3 regions of the Streptomyces sp. NPDC056734 genome follow, and region 1 is predicted to be linked to each of the others. Evidence: riboswitches for the same ligand, from Rfam matches in the RefSeq annotation. Region 1 holds a riboswitch; each other region holds the start of a gene.
What was found. Region 1 has a riboswitch for cyclic di-AMP ahead of ACFRFC_RS13730 (M23 family metallopeptidase). Riboswitches for the same ligand answer to the same signal wherever they lie in the genome.
Positions count from the first base shown of each region.

Region 1 (5,704 bases):
CTGATCCAGCCCGAGTTCCTCGACCTCGCCGCGACCCGGCTGCGGCCCGGCGCGCTGCTGCACTGCGCCACCGACTGGGAGCCGTACGCCGAGCAGATGCTGGAAGTCCTGACGGCACACCCCGACTTCGTGAACACCCGGGCCGACGGCGGTTTCGCGCCCCGCCCCGCCTTCCGCCCGCTCACCCGCTTCGAGGGGCAGGGGCTGGACAAGGGCCATGTGGTGAACGACGTCATGTTCCGCCGCGTACCGCACGGGGAACATGCCCAGAACCCTGCCCACAACCCCGCTTGAAACCCCGCCCAAAGCCCCTTCCACCAGCACCGCCAGGACCGTTCCGCGACCCGGCGGCCCCACGCCGGCTGAGCACCGGGCACCGTCGCGGGCGGTACGCCGCCTCGTTAGGGTCGATGCCGTGGCCAGCAACTCCCCGTATCCGACGCCCTCCTGCGATCCGCCCGCCGACCCGCCCCGGCCTATGCGGTGGTGGCGGCGCTGGGGCTACCGGTACACCCGGGCCGCGCAGGCCCACCCCACCGCCTGGCGCCGGGTGCGGCACGGCTCGCTGGCCATCCTGCTGGCGCTGTCGGGGCTGGTCATCCTCGCGCTGGTCCGCCAGGAGACCGGCACCGAGGGCTTCCTGGTGGGCCTGGGACTGGCCGTGCTGCCGGTGCCGCTGCTGATCGGCGCGTTCCGCTGGCTGGACCGGGTGGAGCCGGGCCCCTGGCGCAATGTCGTGTTCGCCTTCGCCTGGGGGGCCTGCGCGGCGGCCCTGATAGCGATCGTCGCGAACAGCTTCGCGACCCGCTGGATAGCCATCGCGACCGCCGACCCGGCCGGCGCGGACACCTTGGGGACGACCGTGATAGCGCCGGTGGTCGAGGAGTCCGCGAAGGGCGCCGCGATCCTGCTGCTCTTCCTGTTCCGCAGCCGGGACTTCACCGGGATCGTCGACGGCGTGGTGATCGCCGGGGTCACCGCGACCGGCTTCGCCTTCACCGAGAACATCCTCTACCTCGGCACCGCCTTCGGCACCGACCAGTCCCGCGGCGACGCCGGGCTCGCCTCGGTCACCGTCGCCACCTTCTTCGTACGGGTCGTCATGTCGCCGTTCGCGCATCCGCTGTTCACCGTGCTCACCGGCATCGGCTTCGGCATCGCGGCGGCGGGCGGGGAGCGCCAGCGGATGCGGCGGGTGCTGCTGCCGCTGTCCGGGCTGCTGCTCGCGATGGGCGTGCACGCGTTCTGGAACGGCTCCGCGGCCTTCGGCGACCACGGCTTCTTCGCCGTGTACGGCGCCTTCATGGTCCCCGCGTTCGCGCTGCTGACCTGGCTGGTGATCTGGACCCGGCAGCGGGAGCTGCGGGTGGTGCGCGAGGAGCTGCCCGCGTATGTCACCACCGGCTGGTTCTCCCCCGCAGAGCCCTACGCGCTCGGCTCGATGCGGGCCCGCCGCCTCGCCCGCGAGTACGCCGGACGCCGGCTCGGCAAGCAAGCGGCCCGCGCGGTGGCCGAGTACGAGGCGTACGCCACCTCGCTCGCGGTGCTGCGCCGGCGGGGCAGCCGGGGCCGGGCCCGCGCCGACTTCGTCCCCCGCGAACGGGAGCTGCTCGGTGAGCTGTGGCGCCGCCGGGACCTCGCGGCCCCGGCCCTGACCCACGCGGCCCACGCCACGGCCCCGCCGCCCCCCGTACCTACGCCGATGCCGGTCCCACCCTGGCCGCCATACCGAGGCGACGGGTACGGCACCGGTCACGGCACCGGGTACGACGGCGGCCACAGCACCGGTCACCCGGGCCCCGGCGGTGCCGTCACACCGCACCCCGCGTACTACAACAACCCTTACCGCACCTGAGGCCGAGGGGGGCCGTCAGGGATTGAGGCCCTTGTCGCGCAGCCAGGCCAGCGGGTCCACGCCGCCACCCGACGCGGTGTGCACCTCCAGGTGCAGATGGGCCCCGGTGACATTGCCGGTGGCGCCGACGCGCCCGATGACATCGCCGGTGGTGACCTGCTGGCCGACGCTGACGCTGATCGAGGACTGGTGCGCGTACCAGATCTCGGTGCCGTCATCGAGGGTGAGCACGGTCTTGTAGCCGTACGAACCGTCCCAGCCGGCCTGGGTGATGGTGCCGGAGTGGACGGCCTTGATGAGGGTGCCGGTGGGGGCGGCGAAGTCGAGGCCGGTGTGGTAGCCGGAGGACCACAGCGAGCCGGCCTGGCCGTAGGTCGAGGTGAGGGTGTACGAGGAGGTCGGCAGCGCGAACTGCTTGGCCAGCTCGGCGAGGCGCTCTTCCTCGGCCTTGCGCGCGGCTTCCTCCTCCGCCTCCTTCTTCTCGGCGGCGGCCTTCTCGCGGGCTTCCTGCTCCGCCTTCTCGGCGGCCTCGGCGGCCTCCTTCTCGGCGGCGGCCAGGAGCGCCTCGGCGGCCTTGGTGTCGAGCTGCTCCTGCTGGCTCTCGGCCTGCGCCATGATGCGGGCGCGCAGCGCCTCACCGGCGTCGGTGGTGCCCTGCTCGCTGTCGGCCGGGGTGACACCGAGGCTGCTGAGCGGGGTGGCCTCGATCGCGGTGGCCGGCTCGGCCGTGTCCTCGCCGTCGTCCGTGAAGGTGGCGAGGTCGGGCAGGGAGATGGCGACCGGCGGCTTGCCGGTCTGCGCGGTGGCCATGCCGCCCGCGCCGACGGCGGCTATGACACCGACGCCGAGGACCGTGGAGCTGCGGGCCAGTCCGCCGCGGGCGAGTCCGCCGCGCTGCTTGGCGACGCGGTGCCGGCCGCCACGGACCGGGCGGACGGTCTCCGCGGTGGGGTTCCATTCCTCCCACGGGCCCTCATCGGTGCGGGGGCCGCCGTAGACGACGGTGTCGTCGGTGCGCTGGGCGGGCACGAACGAGGCCCCTGGAGCAGGCCGGTTGGACGCCACGTAGGCGTACTCCTTTCCTTCCCTCATCGCCTACCGGGTTAGCTGACGGGTTCGGAGAGGAAGGTCTCCTACGCGCGTCAATCAGCCATGTCTCCATGGTGACGTACGCGCGATTCACCCCAAGTTGGTGGTTCCCCGGTTCCCTCACGAGATTCGGCGCTTGAGCACGGAGCCGACTCTTGTGACGGCTGGGACGACCGCGCTGCGTTATCGGACAGTAATAGAACCCAGGGGTGATTTCCAAGCGCTTCCACTTGATCTTTAACGCTCTTCCGCCGGACGTACAGGCTATGAGCGGCGAAAATCGGGCGAGTCGACCTCGCCATCAGGGCCGTTCGGGCAGTGCCAATTTCTGACGGTGACTCAGATGTTATGCGGAGGGCAGTCGCTCACTTACCCACCGTGACCGAGGCCCGGACCGTCGTGCGCCGGACCCGGCCGCCGTACCGCGAGCAGCGCCATGTCGTCCGTCATCCAGCCCCCGGCATGCCCGCGCACCTCTTCGGCCAGGGCCGCCACCAGTTCCTCCGGCCCACGGAAGAGCCGGCCCGCCAGCCGCTCCTCGGGTTCGTAGAACCTCCCGTGCCCGTCCCGCGCCTCCGACAGCCCGTCGGTGAACAGCAGCAGCGTGGCCCCGTCCGGGAACTCCGCCTCCTGCGCCCGGTCCGGCCAGCTGCCCAGGTCCCCCATCCCCAGCGGCAGCGCGGGCTCGTCGGCGGACAGCGCGCGCAGGGTGCCGTCGGCGTACAGCAGCAGCGGCCCGGGGTGCCCTCGGTTGACCATCCGTACGATCCCGTGGCCGTGCGGGATCTCGGCGAGCACGGCGGTGGTGAACCCCTCGAAGGCGTCGAGCCCGTTCCGCCGGGTGCCCTCGCGGGCCAGCGCCCGCTCCAGCCGCGCGGCGACCGCCTCCAGCGTCGATTCCTGCTCGGCGGCCTCCCGGAACGCCCCGATCAGCACGGCCACGGCGGCCACCGCGCCCATGCCCTTGCCGCGTACGTCCCCGAGCACCAGCCGGACGCCGTGCGGGGTGTCCTGCACCGCGTACAGATCGCCGCCGATGAACGCGCCCGCCTGCGCGGCCTCGTAACGGGCGGCGATCTCGAAACCGCCGATCCGCTCGTCCGGTTCGGGCAGCACCGCCCGCTGCGCGGCCTCGGCGATCTCCCGGGCGGAGGCCAGCCGGGCGTCGCTGCGCCGCACCAGCGTGTTGATCAGCACGGCCAGCACCGCGACGGTCGCCACCGTGACGACCTCGGTGATCGTCTCCGCCGCGAACGGCTGGTCGACCCCGAAATGCACCACGAACAGCACCAGCACCGCCGCGATCCCGGTCAGCACGGTGTAGCGCCGCCCGAACAGCGGCGCGGCGACCAGGGGCGCGGCCGTGAAGAACGGCACGCCGGTGAACTGTTTCGGGGTCACGTACTCGTACAGCGCGCCGCCGAGGATCAGCAGGACCGGCAGCAGCCGTACGAACGGGCGCGCGTAGGAGATGCTCCCCGACCGCCCCGGCCGCGCGGGCGGCGCCACCATGCCCGCCGCGCTCCCCGGTGGCCCGGTGTACGGCCCCTCGCCCTGCGCCTCACCCGGCCCCACCACGCGTCTCCCGCCTCGTCTCCCGCCGCAGGTCCTCACCGGTCACGGCCCGGCCTCTTGGTCCAGGGTTGCCGCAGCGGGGCGCCCCGGCGAGCCGGGCGGGCCGACCGGATGACACGACGACCGGCCGGGAAGGGGCGGGGGAGGCGACCGAGGCGACCGAGGGGACCGAGGGTCGGGAAAACACTCAGGGCCGGAATCCGTGATCCGGATTCCGGCCCTGAGCCTTGAGTAGCGGGGACAGGATTTGAACCTGCGACCTCTGGGTTATGAGCCCAGCGAGCTACCGAGCTGCTCCACCCCGCGTCGTTGTGTTCACCAGCATACGCCATGGAATGGACGTGCTGCACACAGGTATGCGGACGGGGGTCCTGCTCAGCCCAGTAGGTGGGCGTTCGGGGACTTGGCCTGCTGCTCGTACTCCGGGAGTACGACGACCGTGGCGCCGGACGTGGTCAGCAGGCCGGTGCCGTCGGCGGCTGCGACGAAGGTGTCCGGCTCGCGCCACGCCGTCACCACGCGGCGGACGCCCGCGTCCAGGATCAGCCGGGCGCAGGGGCGGGGCCGGGACGCGCGGCGGGCGCAGGGTTCCAGGCTGGAGTAGACCGTCGCGCCGGGCAGGCGTGGATCGGCGGGGTCGATCTTCGCGAGGGCCGCCTCCTCGGCGTGTACGACGGGGTCGGCGCCCTCGCGGGAGTGGCCCCGGGCCAGTTCGGTGCCGTCCTCGGCGACGACGACCGCGCCGACGCTGAACGCGGTCCGCGAGGGCGGGCAGTCCGCCGCCAGGGCGCAGGCCAGCCGCAGCCAGTGCCGGTCGGCGGCGAACGGGACCTCGGCCGGGCCGGGGGCGGTGGGCTCGTAGCGCATGAGGACGATGTCCTCGATCCGCCGGGATTCCAGCAGGCGCAGCCGGCCGGGCGGGTAGCCGCCCGGACCGAAGAGGCGGGGGGCGGCCGGGTCGCCGACGAACAGCGGGGCGAGGACGAGGTGGAGTTCGTCGGCGAGGCCCTGGGTGAGGAGCTGGGTGTGGACCGTGCCGCCGCCCTCGACCATGAGCCGCCGGACGCCGTGCCGGTCGTGGAGGTGGGTGAGGAGGGTGTGCCAGTCGAGGTTCTTGCCCAGGGGGATGACATGGGTGGAAGTGCCGGTGCCGGTGCCGGTGCCGGTGCCGGTGTCGGTGTCGGG
Region 1 is NZ_JBHTZD010000007.1:351,463-357,166, reverse strand. It holds gene trmB (tRNA (guanosine(46)-N7)-methyltransferase TrmB) at 1-294, shown strand, start outside; gene ACFRFC_RS13735 (PrsW family intramembrane metalloprotease) at 416-1,855, shown strand; gene ACFRFC_RS13730 (M23 family metallopeptidase) at 1,871-2,920, opposite strand; cyclic di-AMP (ydaO/yuaA leader) riboswitch at 2,933-3,089, opposite strand; gene ACFRFC_RS13725 (PP2C family protein-serine/threonine phosphatase) at 3,314-4,456, opposite strand; tRNA gene ACFRFC_RS13720 (tRNA-Met) at 4,752-4,825, opposite strand; gene ACFRFC_RS13715 (dihydrofolate reductase family protein) at 4,895-5,704, opposite strand, start outside.

Region 2 (5,704 bases), on a different contig from region 1:
TGCCCGGACGGCCGTACGACCTGTGTCCCGGAGACCACGACCGTGCCCGCGCGGCCGTGGTAGCCGGTGGGCAGGTGCTTCCAGTTCGGGGGGAGGGAGTCCGGGGCGTCGGGGCGGAAGATGCGGCCGACGTTCCGGGCATGGTTCTCGGAGGAGTAGAAGTCGACGTAGTCGGCGACCTCGAAGGGCAGGTGCAGGGTCACCGAGGACAGCGGGTGCAGCAGCGGCTCGATCACCTCGCGGTGCGCCGGGACCGTCACCCAGGCGGTCAGCGCCCGCCGTACGTCCGACCAGGTGGTACGGCCCGCCGCGAGCAGCGGGCCGAGGGTGGGACGGGCGAGGAGCGCGAAGTAGGGGGAGCCCAGGGCGCGTGCGGCGGCACCGGCGTCGAGGACGTGGTCGCCGAGCCGGACGCCGACGGTCCGTTCCCGCGTACCGGCCGGGGAGAAGACACCGTACGGAAGGTTGTGCGGGCCGAAGGGGTCGCCCTCGGGGACATCGAAGGGGGACATGCGGTTCTGCCTCACTCTCGTGGGGGCCATGTGGTGACGCACCACATCTCTTACCCAGTGCCGCCAATGGGGCCGTTATGTGGCCGTGCCACACGTTACGTCGCGGCAGGTCGGCATCCTGCGGTCTCGGGCGCCCAAAGAATTCGGCAGTGTCCTGAAAACCGGCATTCGGAGGAGGCAACTCCGGCGCACCCGCCGGCGCGGCAACGGCTGAGCACGGGGCGGGTGTCGACGCGGACGCGTCCCCCACATCTGAGTGAAAAGCGGACCCGTTTTCAGCAGTCGGGCGGACGGCTCCGGGAGTGAAAGCCCGCATGGTACAGGGGAGTTGACGGGGACGGGCGGGACGTGAGGGAACCCGTCCGACGTCCGGTTCCGGCCGGGTCGGGGCCGCGCGATGTCCGTATTCTCTGATCATGGCCGCACCCACTGCATATGCCGCACGCACCGCGCGCACCACGTACACCCTTGTCGCCACCGACCTCGACGGAACACTTCTGCGCGGCGACGACACCTTCTCCGACCGCTCGCTGGCCGCGCTGGCGCGGATCACCGAGGCCGGTGCCCGGCATCTCGTGGTCACCGGCCGGCCCGCCCCGCGGGTGCGCCCGCTCCTGGAGCAACTGGGCAGCACGGGCCTGGCGGTGTGCGGACAGGGCGCGCAGCTCTACGACGCCGGCGCGGACCGGCTGCTGTGGTCGGTCACCCTGGACCGGGAGCTGGCGGAGACCGCCATCGGCAAGATCGAGGCCGAGGTCGGCGAGGTGTACGCGGCCGTCGACCAGGACGGTGTCGAGGGCCTCACCCTGATCGAGCCGGGCTATCTGATGCCGCATCCGACGCTGCCCGCGGTGCGCGTCCGGCGCCGCGACGAGCTGTGGACCGAGCCGATCAGCAAGGTGCTGCTGCGCCATCCGGAGCTGTCCGACGACGAGTTGGCGTCGGTGGCCCGCGCGGTGGTCGGTTCGCTCGCGACGGTCACCATGTCGGGGCCGGGCACGGTCGAGCTCCAGCCGTGCGGGGTGACCAAGGCGACCGGCCTGGCGCTCGCGGCCCGGCGGCTGGGGGCGCGGGCCGAGGACACCATCGCGTTCGGGGACATGCCCAACGACGTCCCGATGTTCGACTGGGCCGGGTACGGGGTGGCGATGGCCAATGCCCATCCCGAACTCAAGGCGGTCGCCGACGAGGTCACCACATCGAACGAGGACGACGGCATCGCCGTCGTCCTCGAACGACTTTTTCCCTGACGGGAATTCACCTCGGAGAAACGGTCGAGACGGCCCGGTCGAAGTTCTGCTTGATTTTCCTTTGCGAGCCCCAACCCGCAAAGGGAACCGCCGGAAAGGCCGTACGGCCGGTGAGGCCGCTCAGGTGCGGAGCGCTCAGTAGGCGCCGAAGACGTTGTCGATCGACCCGTACCGGTCCGCCGCGTAGTTGCACGCGGCGACGATGTTCGCGATCGGGTCGTACGGGTCGTAGAGCGTGCCCGAGACGTGGTACGCGGCGAAGGTCGGGTCGATCACCTGGAGCAGGCCCTTGGACGGGGTGCCGGCGGCGGCGTTGGAGTCCCAGTTGTTGACGGCGGCCGGGTTGCCGGAGGACTCGCGCATCACATTGCGGTAGATGCCGTCGTAGCTGCCGGGGATGCCGTTCTGGGCCATGACGTCGAGCGACTGGCGGATCCAGCCGTCGAGGCTGTTCGGGTAGGCGGAGGTGGCCGCCGAGACGACGGTCGGCGAGGCGGCGGACGCGCTGGTGGCGCCGATGAGCGGGAGGGCGAGCACGGCGGCGCCGGTACCGGCGACGGCGAGCTTGCGGGTGAGGCGGCGAACACGCGTGGAGCGGTGTGCGGACATGGGGAACTGTTCCTCTCCTACGCCTGCGAGGTGAGCTGTCGGGTTCGGGCGGGGAGGTGCCCGGCCGGCCCTTGCGGGCACGGCTTCACCCCGAGCCGTTCCGGTGCGTCGTACGACGTCCGGCCCGGCGACTTACCTGGGTCCCCCGCTCCTGCCGTGGATCTAGTGGGTTGGTGCGGGCGGTGGCAGGACTAGGCGTCCGCCCGACTGGCCGGGAACGTATGCGAGAGCAGATGTCGGAAACAAGTGGCGGAATCACAAAATGCCGCTTCTGATCTTCACCTCCTTATCTGACCCACATGATCCTTTGCGGTCGAAAAGGGTCAACTCGGTGAAGGGGAAGGGTGGATCGGGGGATGGTGGGGGAAATGCTGTCCGTGGGCGCGAGTGAGTCAAGTCACGTGCGAGCGCAAGAGTGGTAAATCGGGCATTGAGCCCAAGTGCCTACTAACCAGCGGTCCGTGGAATCCGCCGCTCCCAGGTGCGATGGAAGACCACCTCGGTGCCGTGGGTGCAAATCACCTCATTAGAGGTCAAAAACTCCGTCTCTGTGCAGCCGATCTCCGACCGGGCCCGGACCGTCGTGTCCCAGGCCGCCTCCGGCCGGTGCAGCCGGATCGTCCGGTCCGAGCGGGTGCGCGCGGACAGCGCGTCGCCGTCGCGGATCGTGTACGACTCCAGCGCCTCCTCGGTGGCCTCCAGCCCGTCGGGATGCACCTGGGTGCCGCCGTGCCGGGGATCGACCTCCAGCCGCCACTCGCCCTGGGCGACGTCCCGCACCACCAGTCGCGCGGGCCGCGGCTCGTCCAGGGTGACGGGGGAGACGACCCCGAGCGGCTCGGCCTGCTCGGGCTCGGCCCAGGCCGCCCGGCCCGACGCGTCTGCCCGGCCCGAGCGGTCCTCCCGGTCGGCTCGGTCCCCCCGGTCCGCCCCGGCGCCGGGCTCCTCCCGCCGTACCGGCAGCTCCAGGGCGCTGCCCGCCGGGTCCAGGGTGAAACCGGCCTCGGAGCCGGGCCGCGGCCAGACCCAGGGCCAGTACGCGGAGGAGACCGCGAGCCGTACCCGGTGCCCCGGCGCGAAGACATGGCCCGTGCCGCCCAGCTCGAAGGTCACCTCCTCGGTCGCGCCCGGCGGCCACGGCACCGACCGGTCGGGGCCCGTCCGCGCGGAGAGGTTCAGCACGCCCCGGGTCACCAGGGCCGAGGCGCCGTCCGGGGCGACGTCGCACAGCCGGGCGATCACCTGCCCGCGCGGCACCTCGCAGCGCAGCCGCAGCCTGACCCGCGGGCGCCCCAGCACCGAGGTCCGCTCACCGACCGGGAACTCGAAGCAGACCGACCGCCCGTCCTCCGCGCGCTGGTCCGGCGGAAGATCGGCGTCGCCCCCGCGCGGCAGGAAGGCGCCCGCGTCGACCCCGGTGTGCATCGGGGACCGTACGGGCACGGGGGCGCCCTGGAGGGCGTACGTGACGTGGGTGACGTACGGGGAGGGCCAGACGGGCTCGGCGGTCCAGCGGCCGGGCAGGGTGGCGTACGCGGGCGCCGGCGGGTGGCTCTCGGTGAGGTACGCGCGCAGGAGGGGATCGGCGAGCACGCGCGTGTCCCGGCCCTTGAGCCAGTGGTCCCACCAGCGCAGGGTCTCCTGGAGGAAGCCGATCGCCGGGCCGGGCGGGCGGCCCCGGTCGGGGTACCCGTGCGGCCAGGGGCCGAGCAGCCCGCGCACCCGGCCGGCCGGGAGGTGCTCGACCAGCCGGAGCACGGTGTCGCGGTACGGGTCCTGCCAGCCGCCGACCGCGAGCACGGCCGCCTCGATCGAGCCGTACCTCTCCCGGACGTCACCGGCCCGCCAGTGGCCGTCGCGCACCTGGTGTTCCAGCCAGGTGTGCAGGGCGGGTTCGAGCGCCTCCAGACGGCACAGCCACAGCTCCCGCCAGGCGTCCCCGGCGTGGCGCGGGTCCGGCGGGCGGGCGGCGAGGGCGAGGGTTCTGGCCGCCCACGCGGGCATGTCCGCCGCGAGGACGGAACCTCCCGTGTACTGCCCGTCGTTGTCGTATCGATCGTCCGTGGCACACACACTGACGACCGCCTTGAGCGGTCCGGGCGCGAGGGCCGCGGTCCGCAGCGAGAGGGAGCCGCCCCAGGAGATGCCGAACATGCCGACCTTGCCGTCGCACCAGGGTTGCGCGGCGAGCCAGTCCACGACGTCGGCGGCGTCCGCCGCGTCCACCGAGGTCATCGCGCCTGTCGCGTCTGTCGAGTGCCTGGCGTCCGCCGGATCCGTCCAGGAGCCGCCGCCCGAGGGGACGCCCTCGCTGTTGCCGTGCCCGCGCGCGTCGACCCGGACGGAGGCGTAGCCGTGGCCCGCGTACCAGGGATGGCGCTGCGCGTCGCGCACGGCGGTTCCGTCGGTCAGCCGGAAGGGCAGGTGCTCCAGGAGCGCCGGTACGGGTTCGCCGGTCAGCGGGCGCCACACGCGCGCGTACAGCAGGGTCCCGTCACGCAGCGGGACCCGGAGGTCCTCATGGGTCGTTTGGTAGGGGAAGGACGTACGGATGTGCATCAGGGTGACCCCAGGTGGGCGGCGGCGCGGCGGGCGGCCGTGATCCGTGGGCGGCTGAAAGTGGTGCGGTCGACCCTCGGCGCCGAGGCCAGATCCGCGACATTTCTCCCTACTTCTATGCAAGTCGCTAAATATCAGCTCTTATCAGGTGATCAAAAACATACCTGGCGTGATCCGATAGCGCCCGTGCTGTGCGGTGGGCGGCATCCGTGATCGAAACATGACCGGATACGCTGACGTGAGTGAGGGCAGCGACGTATCGACATACCGGGTAATCGCCAGTAGACACCAGCAGACAGGAGATCCCTCGTGACCGTCGTCGGGCCGTTCGGGCTGAGCGTGCGGGACCAGGTTCTGGAAGCAGATGTCCAGGCCGGATTGGCGGCTGTCGAGGAAGGGCTGCTAGAGGCCACCAAGAGCGAGGTGCCGTTCATCACGGAGGCCGCCCAGCATCTGGTGCGGGCCGGCGGCAAAAGATTCCGGCCACTTCTGGTGATGCTCGCCGCCCAGTTCGGCGACCGCCACGCGCCCGGGGTCGTCCCCTCCGCCGTCGTCGTCGAGCTGACCCATCTGGCGACCCTCTATCACGACGATGTCATGGACGAGGCGGCCGTCCGGCGCGGGGTGCCCAGCGCGAACACCCGCTGGGGCAACTCGGTCGCCGTCCTCACGGGTGACTTCCTGTTCGCCCGCGCCTCGCACATACTGGCCGACCTCGGGCCGGAGGCCGTACGGGTACAGGCGGAGGCGTTCGAACGGCTGGTCACCGGCCAG
Region 2 is NZ_JBHTZD010000017.1:40,810-46,513, forward strand. It holds gene fahA (fumarylacetoacetase) at 1-512, opposite strand, end outside; gene ACFRFC_RS25280 (HAD family hydrolase) at 929-1,762, shown strand; gene ACFRFC_RS25285 (transglycosylase SLT domain-containing protein) at 1,898-2,371, opposite strand; cyclic di-AMP (ydaO/yuaA leader) riboswitch at 2,377-2,549, opposite strand; gene ACFRFC_RS25290 (CocE/NonD family hydrolase) at 2,819-4,930, opposite strand; gene ACFRFC_RS25295 (polyprenyl synthetase family protein) at 5,240-5,704, shown strand, end outside.
Region 2: linked by a shared signal. The riboswitch ahead of ACFRFC_RS25285 (transglycosylase SLT domain-containing protein) and the one ahead of ACFRFC_RS13730 (M23 family metallopeptidase) in region 1 are both predicted to bind cyclic di-AMP.

Region 3 (5,704 bases), on a different contig from region 1:
TGGGCTGGGCGGTTGCCAGGCCGAGCGGGCCGAGCCATGCCTAGCGGGGCGGGGCGGGGCGGGGCGCGGCGAGCAGGGCTTGGCGGGGCCGAGCCAGGCCGAGCTGAGGTGGGCCGGGCCAGGCCGCCGGGCCGGACTGTTGAGGCCGACGCCCCTGGAGGAACAGAATCCGCCGCCTAGCCAGCTACACCCGAGCGCACAGGGGGCACACCCCCGTACTCCGCCACACCCACCCCCTGACCAGGCCAAGCGGAGCCCGGCCGCCAGGCCGCCGGACCGGGGCGCCGCACCGCCAGGGCACCAGGCCACCGGACCGCCGGGCCACCACGCCACCTCACCGCCACGCCCCCCACCGCCCACCCAGCCCACTGACGCCGGCACCCCGGCAAGGCCAAACCCCCCGCCCCCGTCAACCACACCCAAGCCCCCAGCGGCACACCCCCAAACTCCGCCCCACCCGCCCCCGTCACCCCGGGCGATAGGGTGACCGCCGTGGCGAGAGTGCGGTTGAGTGTGGCGGAGCGGCGTGAGGAGATGTTGCGGGCCGCCGTCGAGCAGATCGAGGCGCGGGGCGTCGCGGCGGTGCGGATCGCCGACGTGGCCTCGGCGCTCGGGGTGAGCAACGCGCTCGTGCTGTACCACTTCTCCACCAAGGAGAAGCTCGTCGCCGCCGCGTTCACGCACGCCGCCCAGGACGATCTCGCGCAGCTGCGCGCCCTGCTCGGCCGTCGGACCAGCGCGCTGCGCCGGCTGCGGTCGGCGGTGCGCTGGTACGCCCCCACCGGGCAGGCCAAGGGCTGGCGGCTGTGGATCGAGGGCTGGGCCGTGGCGCTGCGCGAACCCGCCCTCCAGGAGGTCACCCGCGAGCTGGACCGCGAGTGGAAGGCGGCGATCGCCGGGGTGATCGCGGAGGGCGTGGCCGCCGGGGAGTTCCGCTGCCCCGACCCCACGGCCGCCGCCCTGCGCCTGACGGCCCTGCTGGACGGGCTCGCCGTACAGATCACGTCGTACGCGGGCGCGGTCTCCCGCACCCGCGCACAGCAGTGGGTGGACGAGGCCCTGGCCCGCGAACTGGGTCTGGACCCGCCCTGAGAGCCGGTCCCGGCCGGTCAGGCCACCCGCGCCCCCGACTCGATGCGGGTTCTGATGTCGTCCGGGGACAGCGTGCCCTTGGCCGTCACATGGTCGCCCGAGGATTCGCCGCGCAGCCGGCGGCCGATCCAGGGCACCAGGTACTCGCGGGCCCAGTGGACGTCGTCCCGGCGGACATCGAGCGTGCCGCGCGGCGGCTGCGGGGGCCAGGTCTGTTCGGGGTCGGCCGGGACCTCGACGCCGAGTGCCTGGCCGGCCCGCAGGGCCACCCGGGTGTGGCCGTCGGGGGAGAGGTGGAGCCGGTCGTCGTCCCAGGCCCGGCGGTCCTGGACGGACTTCAGGGACCACAGGTCGAGGACCGGGCAGCCGTAGCGGTCGGCCACGGCCCGGACATGTCCGTTGTAGGTCGCGATCTTGCCGCGCAGATGCTTGAGCAGCGGCACCCCGCGGGTGTCGAAGCCGGTCGTCACCAGGACGGCGCCGGCCGTCCCGGTCAGGACGGCGACCGCGCGCTCGAAGCGCTCGGCGACGTCGTCCGGGTCGCTGCCGGGGCGCAGGATGTCATTGCCGCCCGCGCTGAAGGAGATCAGATCGGGCGCGAGGTCCGCGGCCCGCGGCACCTGGTCCGTCACGATCTGATCGAGCAGTTTGCCCCGCACCGCGAGGTTCGTGTAGTTGAAGTCGCCTTCCGGACACCGGTCCGCGAGCAGCACCGCGAACCGGTCCGCCCAGCCGACGAACGCCCCGTCGGGGCCGGGGTCGCCCACACCTTCGGTGAAGCTGTCCCCCAGCGCCACGTACGACCCGATCACTGATCCACTGTCATTCTTCGAATCGTCTGCCACATCGAGCCATGATTCCTCCTCGAATGTGACCTACGCGACCGTAATACGGGGTTGACGGGCGGTGAGATAACCCACGGCCCAAACCTTGGTCAAGCACGGAATATCTGGACATCCGACGGACCCTCAGAAGTGACCGAAGCGATACGCACCGAAGGCCGGACCCGGGGATCGGGGGTCCGGCCTTCGGAGTGGACGCGCGGCGGTGCCTCAGCCGACGGAGAGGCCCTTGGAGCGCAGGTAGGCGACGGGGTCCACGTCCGAGCCGTAGGCGGGCCCGGTGCGGATCTCGAAGTGCAGGTGCGGGCCGGTGACATTGCCGGTCGCGCCGGAGAGACCGATCTGCTGCCCGGCGGTCACGGACTGACCCGCCGAGACGGACAGCGAGGACAGATGGGCGTACTCGGCGTAGTAGCCGTCGGCGAGCTTGATGACGACCTCGTTGCCGTACGCGCCGCCCCAGCCGGCCGAGACGACCGTACCGGCGCCGACGGCCTTGAGCGAGGTGCCGGTGGGGACCGTGAAGTCGACACCGGTGTGGTAGCCGCTGGACCACATGCTGCCGGTCTGGTGGTAGGGGGTGCCGATGCCGCCGCCCGTGACCGGGAGGCTGTAGGCGCCGGTGCTGGTGCTCGTGCCGGCGCTGGTGTTCTCTTCGGCGGCCGGGGCCTCGGACGCCGAGGACGAAGAGGACGAAGAGGACGACGAAGAGGACGGTGATGACGACTCGTCCTGCTGTGCCGCGTCGTCCGACGCCTGGGAATCGGTGGAGCCCGAGGACTGGGTGCTCGGCGTGCCGGACGCGCTGGTGTCCGTGGCCGCCTGGGCGCCGAGGGTGAGCTTCAGGCCAGGGTGGATGAGCGACGGATCGCCGCCCACGGCCTCGCGGTTGTCCTCGTAGATCTGCTGCCAGCCACCGCTGATGTCCTGCTCGTCGGCGATCTTCGCGAGGTAGTCGCCCACCTTCACGGAGTAGGTCCGCACGCTCGTCTGCGGTGCGCTGGACTGCTGGTCGGCGACCTGTGTGACGGCCTGCTGGGGGGCCGAGGCGGGAGCGGCGGCGGTGACGGAGCCGGCGGGCTTCTGCGGGACCGACTCACCGGTGGCCGCGTGGGCGCCGGTGGCCCCCATGAGCGGCAGGGCGAGTGCGGCGCCGCCGGTTCCGGCGACGGCGATGGTGCGTGTGAGACGCAGGGTCCTGGGACGGCGGTGCTTACCCTTCGCGGGCATGACGAATTCCTCTCCGGCGCCTGCGAGGTGAGCTGTCGGGTGCGGGCTGGAGATGCCCGGCCGCGGGAAATTGCGCGACTAAACCCCTAGCCGTTCCGGAGACCGGAACAGGCGGTGAAGTCCTGTGGGTCCCCCGCTCCTGCCGAACACGGGTGGGTTAGTGCGGGTTCCGGACGGCGGCAGGATTCGGCGTTCCGCCCGGATTCGGTGGCGAACGTAAGCGACCAGGACGCAAAGGGACAAGCAAGGGGTTCCACCCGAAGGCCATCTTCTTGATCCGCGGGGGGAATTCCCGGTCACCCTCTGTCGCAATGACCCTGTCGAATCGCTCAAAGACCCTTGAAGAACATGTTGATTACGTGAGCATGACGGGCGACACACGGTCACGGATATGACGCTGCTCACGTGACCCCGCTCCACCTTTCTTTATTCCGCAGCGAGTTATGGCGAGTTGTCATCAAGGCCACTTAGGCTTTCAATTCGGACAGGGGTCCTGGATGCGCCACAGAAGACCCCTCGGCCAACTTTGTCGCCATTTCGGCCGTTTCGTCATGTCGTATCGTCGTGGTGCAGCTGCCGCCCGGCAACGGAGCCGGGTGGACCAGCCGACTGGGAGGAGCCCCCGTGACGCAACAGGTCCCCTCGACCGAGCCCGAACTGGCCGGAGTCCGCAACTTCCGCGACGTCGGCGGACTGCCGACCGTGGACGGCCGCCGGGTGCGCCACGGAGTGCTGTACCGCAGCGGCCATCTCGCGCACGCGACCCCCGAGGACACCGCGTTCCTGTCCACCCTCGGGCTGCACACCGTCTTCGACTTCCGCAACGCCGCGGACCAGCGCCTCGAAGGCCAGGACGTCGAGCTGCCCGGCGTGCGGAATCTGAACCTGCCGCTGAGCGACCCCGCCGACGGCGCCGAGTTCTGGAAGATGATCCGGGACGGCGATGTGGCCCTGCTGCGGGAGATCCTCTCCGGGGGCCGGGCGGAGAACCGGATGGTCGAGTCGTACCGCGTGATCATCAAGGAGCGCACCGCCGAGCACTCCCGGGTGCTGCACGCCCTCGCCGAGGACAGCGTCCCGGCCCTGATGCACTGCGCGGCCGGCAAGGACCGCGCGGGCCTGTCCATCGCGGTGACCCTGCTGGCGGTCGGCGTGGAGCGCGAGGCGATCCTCGCGGACTACCTGGAGTCCAACGCCACCCACCGCCGCTACAAGGTGCGCCGCAGCGGCACCTCCCCCTCCGCCTACGCCCCGGAGGTCATGGAGCTGATCAGCCCGCTCTTCGACGCGCGCGCCGAGTATCTGACCGCGGCGATCGACACCATCGACGAGACGTGGGGCGGCGTCGACGCCTATCTGGAGCGGGCCCTGCGGATCACCCCGGAGCGGCGCGACCGGCTGCGGGAACGGCTGCTCGACTGAGCCCCGCCCCGCCTCACCGCCCGGCCGCCGGGCTACTTCCCGCCGACCTCGAACAGCAGATACAGGAACGTGGCGAAGACGTGCCCGGCCACGACATAGATGAACAGCCGCAGCCAGACACCGAGGTGCCGCTTCTCCTTGGGCTTGATCGCCTTGGGCTCACTCATGGCGTTTCTCCCGTGATCGGGCCGAGACACAGCGCGGCCGTGGGGCTCTGCAAGAGGGTGTGGACGAACAGCAGCTCGACCCCGTCCGGGTCCTGAGCGGCGATCCGGTGCGGGGTCAGCGAGTCGAAGTGCGCGCTGTCCCCGGCACCGAGCTGATGGGCGGAGTCCCCGAGGCGCAGCCGCAGCCGGCCGGTGAGGACGTACAGCCACTCCTCGCCGGGGTGCACCCGCACGATGTCGCCCTGGGAGCCGTACGGCACCTGGACGCGCAGCGCCTGCATGCCCCGGCCGGGCGCCCCGGCCTGCCAGTACGTCCAGCCGCCCGCCTCGGTCGGATCCTTGTGGGCGGCACGCAGGACGGCGTCCCGGTCGGGGACGCTCTCGCCGAGCAGCTCCGAGACCGTCGTACCGTAGACACGGGCGAGGGAGAGCAGCATGGGGAGCGAGGGCTGACGCCCGCCGGTCTCCAGCCGGGAGAGGTGGGCGGGCGACAGTCCGGCGGCGCGGGCCGCGGCCTCCAGGGTGAGCGAGGCCCGGCGGCGCAGGGCGCGCAGCTGCGGGGCGACGGCCGGCAGCGGCTCGGCCGCCTCCGGCCCGACGTCGTGAGGGTGGCTCATGTCTCTATTGAGCCCGATTCTTACCTCTAAGGCAAATTCCTTGCCTCAGAGACAAGAGGCGCCGAAGGAACTCCCTGTCACCTGTTGGCCACCGCCTGCTTCACCAGCGTCCTGCCGAAGTCCCAGATCAGCCCGCCACCGCTGTGCGCGTCGTCCATGATCTCCGTGAAGGCGTCCACGAACCGGTCGACCTCCCGCTCCCCCACGATCAGCGGCGGGATCAGTTTGATCACCTCCAGATGGTCGCCGGAGACCTGGGTGAGGATCCGGTGCCGCTGGAGCAGCGGCACGACCACCATCTGCGCGAACAGGCCCTTGCGGGCCGCCTGGAGCA
Region 3 is NZ_JBHTZD010000004.1:213,572-219,275, reverse strand. It holds gene ACFRFC_RS07380 (TetR/AcrR family transcriptional regulator) at 493-1,092, shown strand; gene ACFRFC_RS07375 (SGNH/GDSL hydrolase family protein) at 1,110-1,904, opposite strand; gene ACFRFC_RS07370 (peptidoglycan DD-metalloendopeptidase family protein) at 2,145-3,164, opposite strand; cyclic di-AMP (ydaO/yuaA leader) riboswitch at 3,169-3,366, opposite strand; gene ACFRFC_RS07365 (tyrosine-protein phosphatase) at 3,789-4,586, shown strand; gene ACFRFC_RS07360 (DUF6126 family protein) at 4,619-4,753, opposite strand; gene ACFRFC_RS07355 (helix-turn-helix domain-containing protein) at 4,750-5,370, opposite strand; gene ACFRFC_RS07350 (aspartate aminotransferase family protein) at 5,448-5,704, opposite strand, start outside.
Region 3: linked by a shared signal. The riboswitch ahead of ACFRFC_RS07370 (peptidoglycan DD-metalloendopeptidase family protein) and the one ahead of ACFRFC_RS13730 (M23 family metallopeptidase) in region 1 are both predicted to bind cyclic di-AMP.